Regions from separate parts of the Ligilactobacillus ruminis ATCC 27782 genome, predicted to be linked through region 2. Evidence: predicted binding sites of a transcription regulator. Region 2 holds the regulator's gene; each other region holds the start of a gene.
The links. The regulator HrcA, encoded in region 2, represses chaperone genes, less so after heat shock. The targets are predictions, from matches to a motif close to TTAGCACTCNNNNNNNNNGAGTGCTAA.
Positions count from the first base shown of each region.

Region 1 (4,676 bases), 230 kb from region 2:
AGGAAGCGCCATGACGGTCATGGAACTTTCAAAGCCTTCATCGAGGCATGACATGGCAGCTTCAGCAACGTCTCTGTAATCAGCGATGATTTCGTCCCGCTTTTTCCGTGCGTCTTCTATAGTTTCGCAGTTCCACATTTCCTGAAGTTCGGCTCTGATGCCTGCCTGATATTTTTTTGGTGATTTTCCCGAAATGTTTCTGGCAAAATGAAACTGGCACTTTTGCCATGGAACATCAGGAAATACCTTACTGACGGCATCCTGAATACCTTCATGAGCATCAGAAGTGATCATCAAAAGTCCTTGGAGACCACGTTTTTTCAGTTTTTGGAGAAAGGAATTCCAAGTTTCTTTGGATTCGTTGTCATATACTTCAAATCCGAGTATTTCACGGTGTCCTTCCTGATTTGTACCGTAAGCGATCATAAACGCTTTGGAAACAATTCTGTGTTTTTCCCTGACCTTGAAGTAGGTTGCATCCACTATTAGAAACGGGTAGTCTCCGGTCAAGGGTCTGTCCTTGAACTCATTGACCTTTTCAATCAGATCCTTGCATACTTCTGAAACTGAGGACTTAGAAAATGTCGTTCCGCACAAAGTTTCCATGATATTCGACACTTTACGCGTCGCTACTCCGCTGACGACCATCTCCGCCATACTGGCGATCAAGGCAGCTTCGCTTCGGGAATAGTTCTCGAAAACAAGAGTCTTAAAGGGAACATTGCGATGTCTCGGCACGGTTAAGGTGATTTTGCCTATCCGTGTCTTGAGCTCGCGTTCTCGAGTGCCGTTGCGGCTGTCCGTGCGTTCTTCTGACCGTTCGTAAGGCTCAGCCTTGAGTTGAGCAGTGGATTCCGCCATCAAAATACTATTGAGACTTTTACGCAGCAGTTAGCGAAATGCCTGATCGTGATCCTTTGAAAGAAGTTGTAGAATTTCCTCTTGATTTAAGGTAATATTTAATTGAGCCATTTGTTTGTCCTCCTAGTATTATTTTGTTAGGTGATTTAATTATACCTGGGAGCTGAGCACTTGGCTCTCTTTTTTTTATCAATTTACACCATTATACGGGCATAACCTAAAAAACAGAACTTTGGGGAGGGATTTTTAATGATTACGTTAAAAAACGTTTCAAAAAGATATGATAACGTTCCTGTGTTGAACGAAATCAATCTTGAAATCAATCGAGGATCTTTTTGCTGCATAACCGGAAAGAGCGGTGCGGGTAAGTCAACGCTTTTGAAGATCATCTCAGGGATGGAAAAGCCTGATGAAGGTCAGGTGTTTTTTGAGGGAAAAGATTTAAAAAAAATCAGGCACCAAAAATTATGGGGAAGGCATTTTTCATTTGTATTTCAAAACTATTTTCTTTTGGACGACAAGACCGTCAGGAAGAATTTGAAACTCGCTTGTCAAAAAATCGGGGAACCTGAGATGACGGATGCTTTGAAGAAAACGGGTTTGACTGCAGATGTTTTGGACAAGACCGTGTATAGATTAAGCGGCGGAGAAAAGCAGAGGGTCGGAATTGCAAGGGCGATCCTCAAGCCTTTTGACGTGCTTGTTGCCGATGAGCCGACAGGCAATCTTGATTTTCAAAATGCAGCGGCCATAATGGACGTTTTGAAAAAACTTCAAGAAGATAAAAAGACGATCATCGTCGTTTCTCATGACAATGATTTTCAAAAACTTGCAGATCAAAATCTTTTGCTTCAAGATGCCGTTTTGACAACTTTTTGAGATGTTGACAATAGTGCAAAAAAGCCGTGCTCCAGTAAAGGAACACGGCTTTTAACATTCTATGACTATTTGAGTTTCTTCTTGTTTTTCATAATGCCGTCAATCAAGCCGTAATCAACTGCTTGTTGTGCCGTCATAAAGTTATCGCGTTCAGTGTCTTTGTTGATCGTTTCAATGTCTTGACCTGAGTGATCTGCCAAGATTTGGTTGATCAGTTTGCGCGTCTTCAAGATGTGTTCGGCTGCAATCTGGATTTCCGTCGACTGCCCCTGTGCTCCGCCAAGCGGTTGGTGAATCATGATTTCAGAGTTCGGAAGCGCAAAGCGTTTGCCCTTTGCACCGGCCGTTGACAAGACGGAAGCCATTGAGGCAGCCATGCCCATGACGATCGTTTGGACGTCGGCATTGACGAAATTCATCGTGTCATAAATTGCAAGGCCGGCAGAAACTGAACCGCCTGGCGAGTTGATGTACATATAGATGTCTTTTTCTGAATCCTGAGCATCCAGGAAGAGAAGCTGTGCGATAACCGCATTTGCCATATCATCAGTGACTTCGCCTGAAACCATGATGATGCGATCTTTCAAAAGACGAGAATAAATGTCGTAAGCACGTTCGCCTTGGGCTGATTGCTCGATGACTGTAGGAACTAAGTTCATATTGAAAGCCTCCTGATTGTTAAACTAACTATGTAATAGTCTATCACTCAACTGTTTGTATTGCTAGTTTAACTCATAGGTCAAAAATGGTCAAATAATATGCACCTAAAAAGCCGAAAAGTTTTCAATCGGTTGCAGACTGTGCTGACACTTTAGGCGTGAAACGAACAAAAAGGTGCTCAGAAAAACGTTTCTGGCGCACCTTGCATTAAAAAAGATTTGACAATTCATTGTGAAAGCGTTCTAATAATATAATAGTTATGCACCACCTGGGAGTCGAACCCAGATTACAAGAACCGGAATCTTGCGTGCGATCCATTACACTAGCGGTGCGTACTTATATTATTTTAGTCTAATATCATGTGAATTACAAGAATATTTTGAAAGAAGGTGAGTTTTTGGCTTTGAAACAAGGATTTGGTCAGCAGCAAAAACAGATTCAAAAATTGGCAATGACACAGCAGATGCAGCAGTCGATTCGAATTTTAAAGTACGGTTCCGAAGATTTGCATAATTTTCTTTCAAACGTCGCACTTGAAAATCCGTTCATGATTGTCAATACCTTGCATTCATACGTGACGGGCGGGCTTGATCATCAAAACGAACATGACATTGCAGAATTTGCAGTGGAGAAAAAAGCACAGTCGTTGTACGATTACCTGATGGATCAGGTCAAGCTGACAATGAGAAAAACGCCGATCAGAGACATGGTTGTTTATTTCATTTCACAGCTTGATCAAAACGGCTATTTAAAAGCTGATCTGGAAAAACTTTCAAAAGAAAAAGGCATCGACAAAGTCCTGATGCTTGATGCGCTGACGCTTTTGCAACAGCTTGATCCTCCTGGAACGGGGGCCAGAAATCTGCAGGAATGTCTGATTTTGCAAGTTCAATATGACAGTTCGGCACCGTTAAATGCAGAGAAAATACTTAAAGAAGATTTTGAAGATTTTACGAATCGCAAGTGGTCAAAAATAGCTAAAAAGCACTGCATTTCAATTGGGGACGTGCAAAAAATTCTTGATTACGTTCAAACTTTGTCGCCTGCACCGGGTGCGATTTATGATCAAAGCGAAGTTGGCTATATCGAGCCCGACCTGGTTGTCGAAAAAAAGCCTGACGGAAGCCTTGAAGTCAAATTGACCAAGGAAAGCAATCCGGAGATTCGCTTTAAAAAAGAGTACTATGAAAGCTTGAAAAACAGTTCTGACAAGCATGTTTTGGATTACCTGAAAGAAAAGCGGCACGAATTTGAAAAGATTCAGGAAGACGTCTTGATGCGCGGAAACACGCTGCTTCGATTGGGACGCTTGATTGTTGAACGTCAGCATGACTTTTTTACCGAAAGCAATCGCCCTCTAAAGCCTTTTTTGCTGCGTGACGCGGCTCAAAAGCTGCAGCTTCACGAATCGACAATCAGCCGAGCCGTCAGCGGAAAGTATCTATTGTATGAAGGAAAAGTCATGGAACTGAAGGCATTTTTCTCCCACGCTGTTTCCTATGCGGGAGAAAATGGCGAAAACGTAAGTGCGGATGAGATTCAGCAAAAGATTCGCTTGATTGTTGAAAAAGAAGACAAGAAAAATCCTTTGTCTGATCAAAAAATCGTGGATAAGATGAAAGAAGAGGGGCTGAAAGTGTCCCGCCGGACGCTTGCAAAATACAGAGAGCGGCTCGGCATTCCTGCATCAAGTTTTCGTAAGCGACATTGAGTTTTTTTTTAATATTTCGATTGTTCCAAATATGGGCCTGATTTCAAATGTTATCATGCAAGAAGTTCGAAGATATCCGTTTTAAACGGATGAGATAATTGTAAATGTTCGTAAAAAGTGGCGGAATGCTTGTTTGGATAAGTGTTTTTCCGCTTTTTTATTTGATTTGAGTATGTTTGAGGCTTGCAAATCATAAGGGTAACTGATATAATTCAAGGTGTGATTGAGGTATGAGAACAATTCAGGGTGATACAATTGTTGTTGTACTTTTTTTCTTTAGCTTACTGGGTCACTAATTGACACCATTGGACGTTATACGTCCCGCAGGAAAGAGAGACTTAAAATGCACCAAGAGATAGAATGGATCGAAGCAATCGTTCCAGATATGATTGAGGTCATGAGCAGGCGTTACACGATATTGAAGAATGTTGCGTGGCAAGAGCCGGTTGGACGCAGATCATTGGCACAGACCTTGGGCATGAGTGAAAGAGTCTTGCGGACGGAAACGGATCTTCTGCGCAAGTACGAATTGATTTCTTCGACAAAATCGGGAATGATTCTCACG
Region 1 covers NC_015975.1:687,988-692,663, forward strand. Annotated here, with positions in the region: gene LRC_RS03400 (IS256 family transposase) at 1-891, opposite strand, end outside; gene LRC_RS03405 (ABC transporter ATP-binding protein) at 1,111-1,740, shown strand; gene clpP (ATP-dependent Clp endopeptidase proteolytic subunit ClpP) at 1,806-2,399, opposite strand; tRNA gene LRC_RS03415 (tRNA-Arg) at 2,661-2,732, opposite strand; gene rpoN (RNA polymerase factor sigma-54) at 2,762-4,111, shown strand; gene LRC_RS03425 (sugar-binding transcriptional regulator) at 4,455-4,676, shown strand, end outside.
Region 1: clpP (ATP-dependent Clp endopeptidase proteolytic subunit ClpP) is a predicted target of HrcA. The motif match lies at 2,440-2,466, and genes of this name have one in related genera.

Region 2 (4,676 bases):
GGAATGTCAAACGAGGACTTGTCGATATGATTTTCGTAATCTGCCGGCGTCAAAACTTCTGATTCGTCTATGTAGTCGATTCCGATTGCCTGCAAAATCTGCGCTTCGACGAAGTGACCGATTCTTGCCTTTGCCATGACCGGAATCGAAACTGCTTCTTTGATTTCGCGAATCATTTTCGGATCCGACATGCGTGCAACACCGCCTTCTTTGCGGATGTCCGCCGGAACGCGTTCCAAGGCCATGACGGCGACCGCTCCAGCGTCTTCTGCGATTTTGGCCTGTTCGACGTTCGTCACGTCCATGATGACTCCGCCCTTTAACATTTGAGCCAAGTTCTTGTTTAAAGTGTAGCGATCTGACATATAAAATTCCTCCTTGAATGCAGATAAGTCCCTTGATAAAATTGTAACGTAACAATTTTGAAGAATTTCCAAGAGTCAATGACATTATAATCAAAAGCGAGGTGCGTGACAATGGAACAAGACATAAAACAAGAGATTGTATCGATACAGTTGGATAGTGAGAGCATGATTCCGCTGTATGTTCAGCTTTATCGCCATATCAAACAAATGATCGAGCAGGGAAAACTGAGCACCAATTTCAAGATGCCCCCGATCAGATGGATGGCAGAAAAGCTTCAGATCAATCCGGGAACAGTTGTCAGAGCATACAAGGAGCTTGAAAAGAACGGCTTTTTGATCAGCAAGTGGGGCAGCGGCAGCTTTGTGGCTGAAGTACCGCTTTATGAAAGCGAAGAATCTGACGAACAAACCGCATTCGCGTATCAAAGCACTGCATTTTCAGAAGGAATGATCGACATGTCAAGCGTTGCGCTCGATCCGGACAGATTTTCCGCCAAAAGCTTCAAACGCGCCGTCAATCGCGTGCTTGACGCTTCGGGCGGCAGAGCCTTTACGGTTGAAGACAATCTTGGGTGCTATTCGCTAAGAGAATCGCTTGCGCTTGAGCTTTCCAAACGCAAGATAATGACTTCGCCCCAAAACGTGCAGGTGATTTCTGGCGCTCAGCAAGGGATCGATATTTGCGCGCGAGCAATGATTGAACCTGGCGACTGCGTGTTTGCGGAAGATCCGACCTATCCCGGGGCGCTCGAATCGCTTCGGGCGAGCGGTGCCAAAATCATCGGAATTCCGATTGACGAAAATGGCCTTCGCGTTGATGAATTCGAAAGAAAACTGGAAGTTTTTCGGCCAAAGCTGGTGTATTTGATGCCAATCGTGCAGAATCCGACGGGGCTTTCAATGTCGCAAAAGACCAAGCGCAAGATTTTGGGACTGGCGCATTTTTATGATTTTTACGTCATTGAAGACGATTATTGCAGCGGAATTTTGTACGATGAGGTCGAATCGGCTCCGCTTAAAGCCTATGACCGCGACGATCGCGTAATCTACATCAGAAGCTTGTCGCAAATGTTCGTGTCCGGGATGAGACTCGGATATCTGATTATGCCGAGCAAGCTTGCCGACAGCCTGAAAAGCGTCAAGCGAATGACCGACATTCAAACTTCAGGTTTGATTCAGCGAATTTTTGACTATTATCTGCGCAGCAATTTATGGAACGAGCATAAAACAAAGCTTCAAGAGTCTTATCAGCATCAATTTGCCGCTTCCTGTCGCATTCTTGATGAAAAATTCAGAGCTTCGTTTGATTGGTGTCTTCCGTCAGGAGGTTTTTGTTTTTGGATCAGACTGAAAAACGGACTTTCAGCCAAAAAAGTCGTCGAAGAATCGCGCAAGCGGGGACTGATCATTTCAAACGGAGACGCATATTACGTTTACTCCAAACCTGACGATCATTTGCGGATTTCAATCGCGCAGGTCAGCGAAGAAAAAATGATCGAAGGCTTTGAAAGATTGGCAGAAGCGATTGCCGAGATTTCTTAGTAATTTTTTAATAATTTTTAGCAGAAAAAATGCAAGGTGCCAAAAGCCGCGTCATTCTTAGCACTCTAGCATGAACAGTGCTAAAAACAGGACGAAAAAGCCGCTGAAATCACGTTTTTATGGTGTTATCCGCTTGACAAGATTGCCAACCTTGTGTATATTAATAATTGACTTAGCACTTAGATGTGTTAAGTGCTAAAAAGAGGTGATTGTATGTTAACTGAACGACAGCTTTTGATTCTTGAGGCAATCATTCGCGACTATACGAATGAGGGACAGCCAATCGGATCGAAACGTCTGGAACAGCAATTGCCTATTCATGCAAGTTCGGCAACGATTCGAAATGAGATGGCTGCGCTTGAAAAACTGGGCTTGATCGCAAAGGAGCATTCAAGTTCCGGGAGAATTCCTTTGGAACGAGGGTATCGCTATTACGTCGACCATATCATGAAACCTGCCAAGATAGACAGGGGCGCGGTTCAAAACATTCGACAATCGTTTGGGAATGAATTTCAAAAGGTTGATGAGATTGTCGCCACTTCGGCACGGATTTTGTCTGATCTGACGAAATACACGGCTATTTCGTTAAAACCTGAATCAGCCGACATTCGGTTGGAAGGGTTCAGGATGGTTCCGATTGGCGATCGGCAAGTCATGGTGATTCTTGTTACCAGTGACGGCACGGTTGAAAGTCAGATGTACAATCTTCCGGCAGGAATTCATGGCGACGAGCTCGAATCGGTCATTCGCGTCATTAATGACAAGGTTGTCGGCTTGTCACTGAATCAGGTGGTTGCCAAGTTGCATGAATGCTTGCCCCTCATTACGAAGTATTTGCATAAGCCTGACGGATTCATGGATGCGTTTGGCAGCATCCTTGACAAAGCGGTCAAAAAGCAGGTATACGTAAGCGGCAAGACGAATCTTTTGAGCTTTGCGCACTGGGAAGACCCGGAGCAGATCAAAGCTTTGTATTCGCTGATCGATCAGTCGGCGAACCTTGGAATGCTGCTTGAAAACAGGGACGGTGACGTTTCCGTCAAATTGGGATCCGAGCTTTCGGATGCGCTTTTGTCCCATTACAGCCTTGTTTCTGCAGCGTATGATGACGGTAATAACGGTCAGGGAATCATTGCGATTCTTGGTCCGACGAACATGCCGTACTCAAAAGTCATCGGCCTGCTCGATGCATTCAGAGATGAGCTTACGCAGCGCATCTTTGATTATTACCAGCATCTGAACTGAATTTTGAAAGAAAAGGGGTGTTTACGTGGCTGAAAAAGATCAAGAAAAAAAGCCTGAGGTTTCTGAAAAGGAAAAAGTGACGGCTGAAAAGAACGTCGATCAAGACACTGCAAAAAAAGAGCCCGAAAAAAAACAATCAAGCGAGGAAACGGACGAGGAAACGGAAAAGAAGCTTTCAGATCTCCAAAAGAAATATGATGAGCTGGAAGACAAGTATCTGCGTGCCGAAGCCGAGATGCAGAACATGACCAAACGCTTCAAAAAAGAACAGCAGCAGCTGCTCAAATATGAAGGACAAGACCTCATTCGAGAGATTTTGCCGGTCGTCGACAACTTGAATCGCGCTTTGCAGATCGACGTCAAGGAGAGCGGTTCCGAACAGCTTAAGCGAGGAATCGAGATGGTTCAGCGAGACATGGAAAAGGCTTTGAAAGACAACGACGTCACAAAGATTGAAGCATTGGGACAAACTTTTGATCCGACGCTTCACCAGGCCGTTAAAGCGGTGCCCGTCGAAGAAGGTCAAAAAGCCGAAACGATCGTTGAAGTCTATCAAGACGGCTACATGCTGAAGGATCGCGTTTTGCGTCCGGCAATGGTCGTCGTTGCACAATAATTAAGGAAATCAATTAAGAAAAGGAAGAATATCTAATGGCAAAAATCATTGGTATCGATTTGGGGACGACTAACTCTGCAGTTGCAGTCCTCGAAGGCAAAGAATCTAAGATTATCACAAATCCGGAAGGCAATCGTACGACTCCTTCCGTCGTATCATTCAAAAACGGCGAAACGCAAGTCGGTGAAGTTGCCAAGCGTCAAGCAATCACGAACCCGAACACGATTTCATCAATCAAGCGTCACATGGGCGAAGAAGGCTACAAGGTAAACGTTGAAGGCAAGGATTACACTCCTCAGGAAATTTCGGCAATGATTCTTCAATACATCAAGGACTATGCTGAAAAGTATCTTGGCGAAGAAGTTACGCAAGCCGTTATCACGGTGCCTGCATACTTCAACGATTCGCAGCGTCAGGCAACAAAAGATGCCGGCAAGATTGCCGGACTCAAAGTTGAACGCATCGTCAACGAACCAACGGCTGCAGCTTTGGCTTACGGTCTTGACAAGCAGGACAAAGACGAAAAGATTCTCGTCTTCGACCTTGGCGGCGGTACGTTTGACGTTTCCATCCTTGAACTTGGCGACGGCGTTTTCCAAGTTCTTTCGACAAACGGCGATACGCATCTTGGCGGTGACGATTTTGACAACAAGATCATCGACTGGCTGGTTGAAGGCTTCAAGAGCGAACACGGCATCGATCTTTCAGCTGACAAGATGGCAATGCAACGTTTGAAGGATGCTGCTGAAAAAGCTAAGAAAGACCTTTCCGGCGTAACTTCGGCACAGATTTCCCTTCCGTTCATCACGGCCGGCGCAGAAGGCCCGCTTCACTTGGAAACAACGCTGACGCGTGCCAAATTCAACGAATTGACGCAAGACCTCGTTGAACGCACGAAGATTCCCGTT
Region 2 covers NC_015975.1:913,625-918,300, forward strand. Annotated here, with positions in the region: gene pdxS (pyridoxal 5'-phosphate synthase lyase subunit PdxS) at 1-365, opposite strand, end outside; gene pdxR (MocR-like pyridoxine biosynthesis transcription factor PdxR) at 477-1,907, shown strand; gene hrcA (heat-inducible transcriptional repressor HrcA) at 2,121-3,152, shown strand; gene grpE (nucleotide exchange factor GrpE) at 3,178-3,768, shown strand; gene dnaK (molecular chaperone DnaK) at 3,804-4,676, shown strand, end outside.

Region 3 (4,676 bases), 270 kb from region 2:
CATAGCGATTTTTCTCCTTTGTAAAAAACAACTCCCGAAATACCTCAAATCCGTAAGTTGCAAATTATCAATGTATTAATTACGCTGTATTCATACATTTTACACCATTAGTCAAATTAATGCACACCCAACCCATGCATCGATTCAAGTGTTGTAAATACGATTTATTATATAGCCTTTTACAAATTAATTCAAGAAGCTTGCAAGCGTAAACAAATAATCCCGAGAACCGCTCGACTCGATCCTCGGGATTATCGCCAAATTTATGACTTTTTACATCATGCCGCCTTGTGGCATTTGCGGAGCAGTTTCCTTTGGTTCCGGCTTGTCAGCAACGACTGCTTCAGTCGTCAACAGCAAAGCTGATACGGAAGCTGCATTTTGCAGTGCGGAACGAGTTACCTTGGTTGGATCGACGATGCCTTCCTTAACCATGTCAACCCATTCATCGGTTGCGGCATTATAACCAATTCCTGGTTCCTGTTCCTTAAGTTTTTCAACGATTACGGAGCCTTCCAAACCTGCATTTTCGGCAATTTGACGAACAGGTTCTTCCAAAGCGCGCTTAACGATATTGATACCCGTTTGAACGTCGCCGCTTTCCTTCAAATCTGCAACAGCACCGATGACGTTTACCAATGCCGTGCCGCCGCCAGGAACGAAGCCTTCTTCAACGGCTGCGCGCGTAGCATTCAAAGCATCTTCAATGCGATACTTGCGTTCCTTCAATTCAGTTTCGGTTGCGGCACCGACCTTGATGACGGCAACGCCACCGGCAAGTTTTGCCAAACGTTCCTGCAGCTTTTCGCGATCGAAATCGGAAGTCGTTTCGGCAATTTGCTTTCTAAGCTGATCAACGCGTTCCTTGATTTGTGCCTTGTCGCCTGAACCTTCAACAATCGTCGTGTTCTCCTTTGTAACCGTAACGCGACCTGCGGTACCAAGCTGATTGATCGTTGCATCCTTGAGCTGCAAGCCAAGATCGTCAGTAATCACCGTTGCGCCCGTCAAAATAGCAATATCCTGCAGCATTGCCTTGCGACGATCGCCAAATCCAGGAGCTTTGACCGCAACAACGTTAAACGTGCCGCGAATCTTGTTCAAAACAAGCGTTGGCAATGCTTCACCGTCAACATCGTCAGCGATGATCAGCAATGGACGACCTTGTTCAACGATTGATTGAAGCAATGGCAAAATTTCCTGAATGTTTGAAATCTTCTTGTCCGTTACCAAAATGTACGGATTGTCAAGGTCTGCTTCCATCTTGTCATTGTCGGTTACCATGTACTGTGACAAATAACCGCGATCAAACTGCATCCCTTCAACAACGTCAAGCGAAGTATCAATACCCTTTGATTCTTCAATCGTAATTACGCCGTCATTGCCGACCTTTTCCATTGCGTCGGCAATAAGTTTGCCTGTTTCTTCATTTGCAGAAGAGATGGCTGCGATTTGAGCAATGTCACTCTTTGATTCAACCTTGTGAGACATTTTCCTCAATGCGTCAACGGCAGCTTTCGTTGCAAGTTCAATCCCGCGACGAATGCCGACAGGGTTTGCACCTGCAGTAACGTTTTTCATGCCTTCATTTACGATTGCCTGAGTCAAAACAGTTGCCGTTGTCGTTCCGTCGCCTGCGATATCGTTCGTCTTCGAAGCAACTTCCGCAACAAGCTTTGCTCCCATGTTTTCAAAATGGTCTTCCAATTCAATTGCTTTGGCAATCGTTACGCCGTCATTCGTAATCGTCGGGGCACCGTATGATTGTTCCAGGACAACATTGCGCCCCTTGGGACCGATTGTCGATTTGACAGTATCTGCAAGCTTGTCAACACCTGCAAGCATCTTTGAACGAGCATCTTCTGAAAACTTGATTTCCTTTGCCATTATTAATTTCACCTCATAAAAATTCTTGAATTATGAACAAAACCGTCGTTATTCAACAACTGCAACGATGTCGTTTTCGTGAACTACCAAATACTTTTCGCCTTCATAGCTCACTTCTGTTCCGGCATACTTGTCAAACACGACCGTATCTCCTTCCTTGACAGAAGGAACGACTTTTTCACCGTTATCAAGGACACGTCCTGTACCAACGGCCAATACTTTGCCCGTTTGCGGCTTTTCTTTTGCATTGCTTGCAAGAACGATTCCGCCAACGGTTTGTTCCTCTTCTTTTTGAACCTCTAAAATGACACGATCTCCTAATGGTTTAAGCACGTTATATCCCTCCAAAGTCTTTTTTAGCACTCTCAACATTTAAGTGCTAACTAATTACAATTCTTACTATAACCACTTTCGGAATTAATTGCAAGCATTTTTTATCACTCTCATGCAAAGAGTGCTAAAAACATGTTTTAAAACCGCATCAGACCGCGCTTTTCAACAAATCAAAAAAGTTGTTAAGGTTTGGTAAAGGCCACTTCAAGCTCTTATGTGCTATAATGGTAAAAGCTCAAAATCGAAAAGAAAGAAGGCTCTTATTTGAATAAACAAAATTCAGCCAACGGCCTTGCATTAACAAGCGCCTATCTTTTCATCATGATTTGCCAACTCATGATTCCTCATTATTTCCGCAACGGGCCTGCTTACCTGATTTGCACGCTCATTTGGCTGCTTGGCGCTTTAGCGATGATTTTTCTTAATAGAAGGTTTTCGTTTAAAAACCCCATCGATTCGACTGAGAAATGCACTCAAGCTACGCATGAAGCAATTTTGATCGGTCTTGGTCTTATCGCAACGCTCGCTTCACAAATACTGCTCACTACCTTTGAGGTCAACGTTTTGCATCAGCCGTCCGGATCAGAAAATACCAACATGTTCATTGAGATTATTCACCAATATCCGTACTATTTCCTGTGTCCGGTCATTGCGGCTCCAATTACCGAGGAACTTGTTTTCAGAAAATTTTTCTTCGGCAATTTTTCAAGCGTGCTCCCCAAATTAATCTGCGCGCTGATCTCAAGCACTGTATTTTCAATAGGTCACAGCGACGGACACTTTATCGTCTATGCGGCAATCGGACTCATTTTATGCTATGTCTATGAAGAAAGCGGCAAAATCAGAACCAGCATGATCGTGCATATGCTGATGAATCTGACGGTCATACTCATCAATCTATAAAAAAAGCCGGAAAGAAAAACTTTCCGACTGAGTTCTTAAGATTGTTTCTCCAAATCAAGGAAGTAAATCAAAGTTTGGAGCTCATTCGTAAGATCGACGTTTTGGACCAGCACGGACTCAGGCACTGATATCCTGAGCGGCGTAAAGTTCAAAATTCCCTTGACTCCTACTTCAATCAAATCGTTCGTAACTCCTTGAGCAACATTGGCAGGAACCGTTAAAATCACGATTTCGATCTGCTGAATCTTGAGCTGTTCCTTCATATCCTCCATCGGATAAATGGGAACGCCGCTTTGAATCGTTCCGGTAATTTCTTCGTTGATGTCAAATGCAGCATTGATTCTGACGTTGTTGCTTTTATGAAAATTGAAGTTGAGCAACGCATGACCAAGATTGCCGACGCCGATCAAAGCAACGTTTGTCAGCTTATCCTGGTTGAGCGTCTTTTTGAAAAATTCCAAAAGATTCTCGACATCATAGCCATAGCCACGTTTTCCAAGTGCTCCAAAATAAGAAAAGTCCCGGCGGATAGTCGCAGAGTCAACTTTGACCGCATCAGCCAGTTCATTTGAACTGACGCGTTTTTTGCCGGCATCTGACAACATATTCAGGTAGCGATAATAAATCGGCAAACGTTTGGCCGTAGCCTTGGGAATATTTTGCGATGTCATAGGATAGTCCCCCTGTCTGTCATGCTTACTTATAAATTTTAGCATACAAATTCAAACATTAAAACAAAAAAGTTACTTAATTCACAAACTTTGATACAAAGCGTGATTGATATAAAGCTCTTCTAAACGCTTACATAAAATGCTTGTGAATATTTTCCACAATCAATGAAAAGGTGAACCAAATGATACTCTTACAAGTTCAACAAGTTGCCCGCTATTTTGGGGCAGATACTTTGTTTGAAAATGTCAGCTTAGATGTTTCAGACAACTCGCGAATTGCGCTCGTCGGTCGAAACGGTGTCGGAAAATCGACGCTGCTTAAGATGATTATCGGAAACGAGTCGCCCGATGCGGGCCAGATAACCAAGAAAAAAGGCTTGACAATCGGCTATCTCGCCCAAAACACCGGACTTGAATCAGATAAAACGATTTATGCTGAAATGCTCAGCGTTTTCGAAAGACTTCAAATCATGGAAAAAAATCTGCACGAAATGGAAGCAAAAATTGCAGATCCAGGTGCAGATCATTCATCTTCCGAATATTCTCAGCTTTTGAACCAATATGATCAGCTGCTTCATGACTTTAAAGAACAAAACGGATACGGCTACGAAGCAGAAGTTCGTTCAGTGCTTCATGGTTTTCACTTTGAACAAGAGGACTATGATCGCAAAATATCATCGCTTTCCGGTGGTCAAAAAACGCGACTTGCCTTGGCAAAACTGCTTTTGGAACAACGTGATCTTCTTATTTTGGACGAACCTACGAACCATCTTGATATCGACACTTTAACCTGGCTTGAAGGATACGTCCAAAACTATAAAGGTGCGCTGCTCATTGTTTCGCACGACCGCTATTTTCTTGATCGAATCGTCAACGAAGTCT
Region 3 covers NC_015975.1:647,312-651,987, reverse strand. Annotated here, with positions in the region: gene LRC_RS03245 (APC family permease) at 1-3, opposite strand, end outside; gene groL (chaperonin GroEL) at 274-1,887, opposite strand; gene groES (co-chaperone GroES) at 1,936-2,220, opposite strand; gene LRC_RS03230 (CPBP family intramembrane glutamic endopeptidase) at 2,485-3,123, shown strand; gene LRC_RS03225 (redox-sensing transcriptional repressor Rex) at 3,159-3,794, opposite strand; gene LRC_RS03220 (ABC transporter ATP-binding protein) at 3,977-4,676, shown strand, end outside.
Region 3: groES (co-chaperone GroES) is a predicted target of HrcA. The motif match lies at 2,244-2,270, and genes of this name have one in related genera.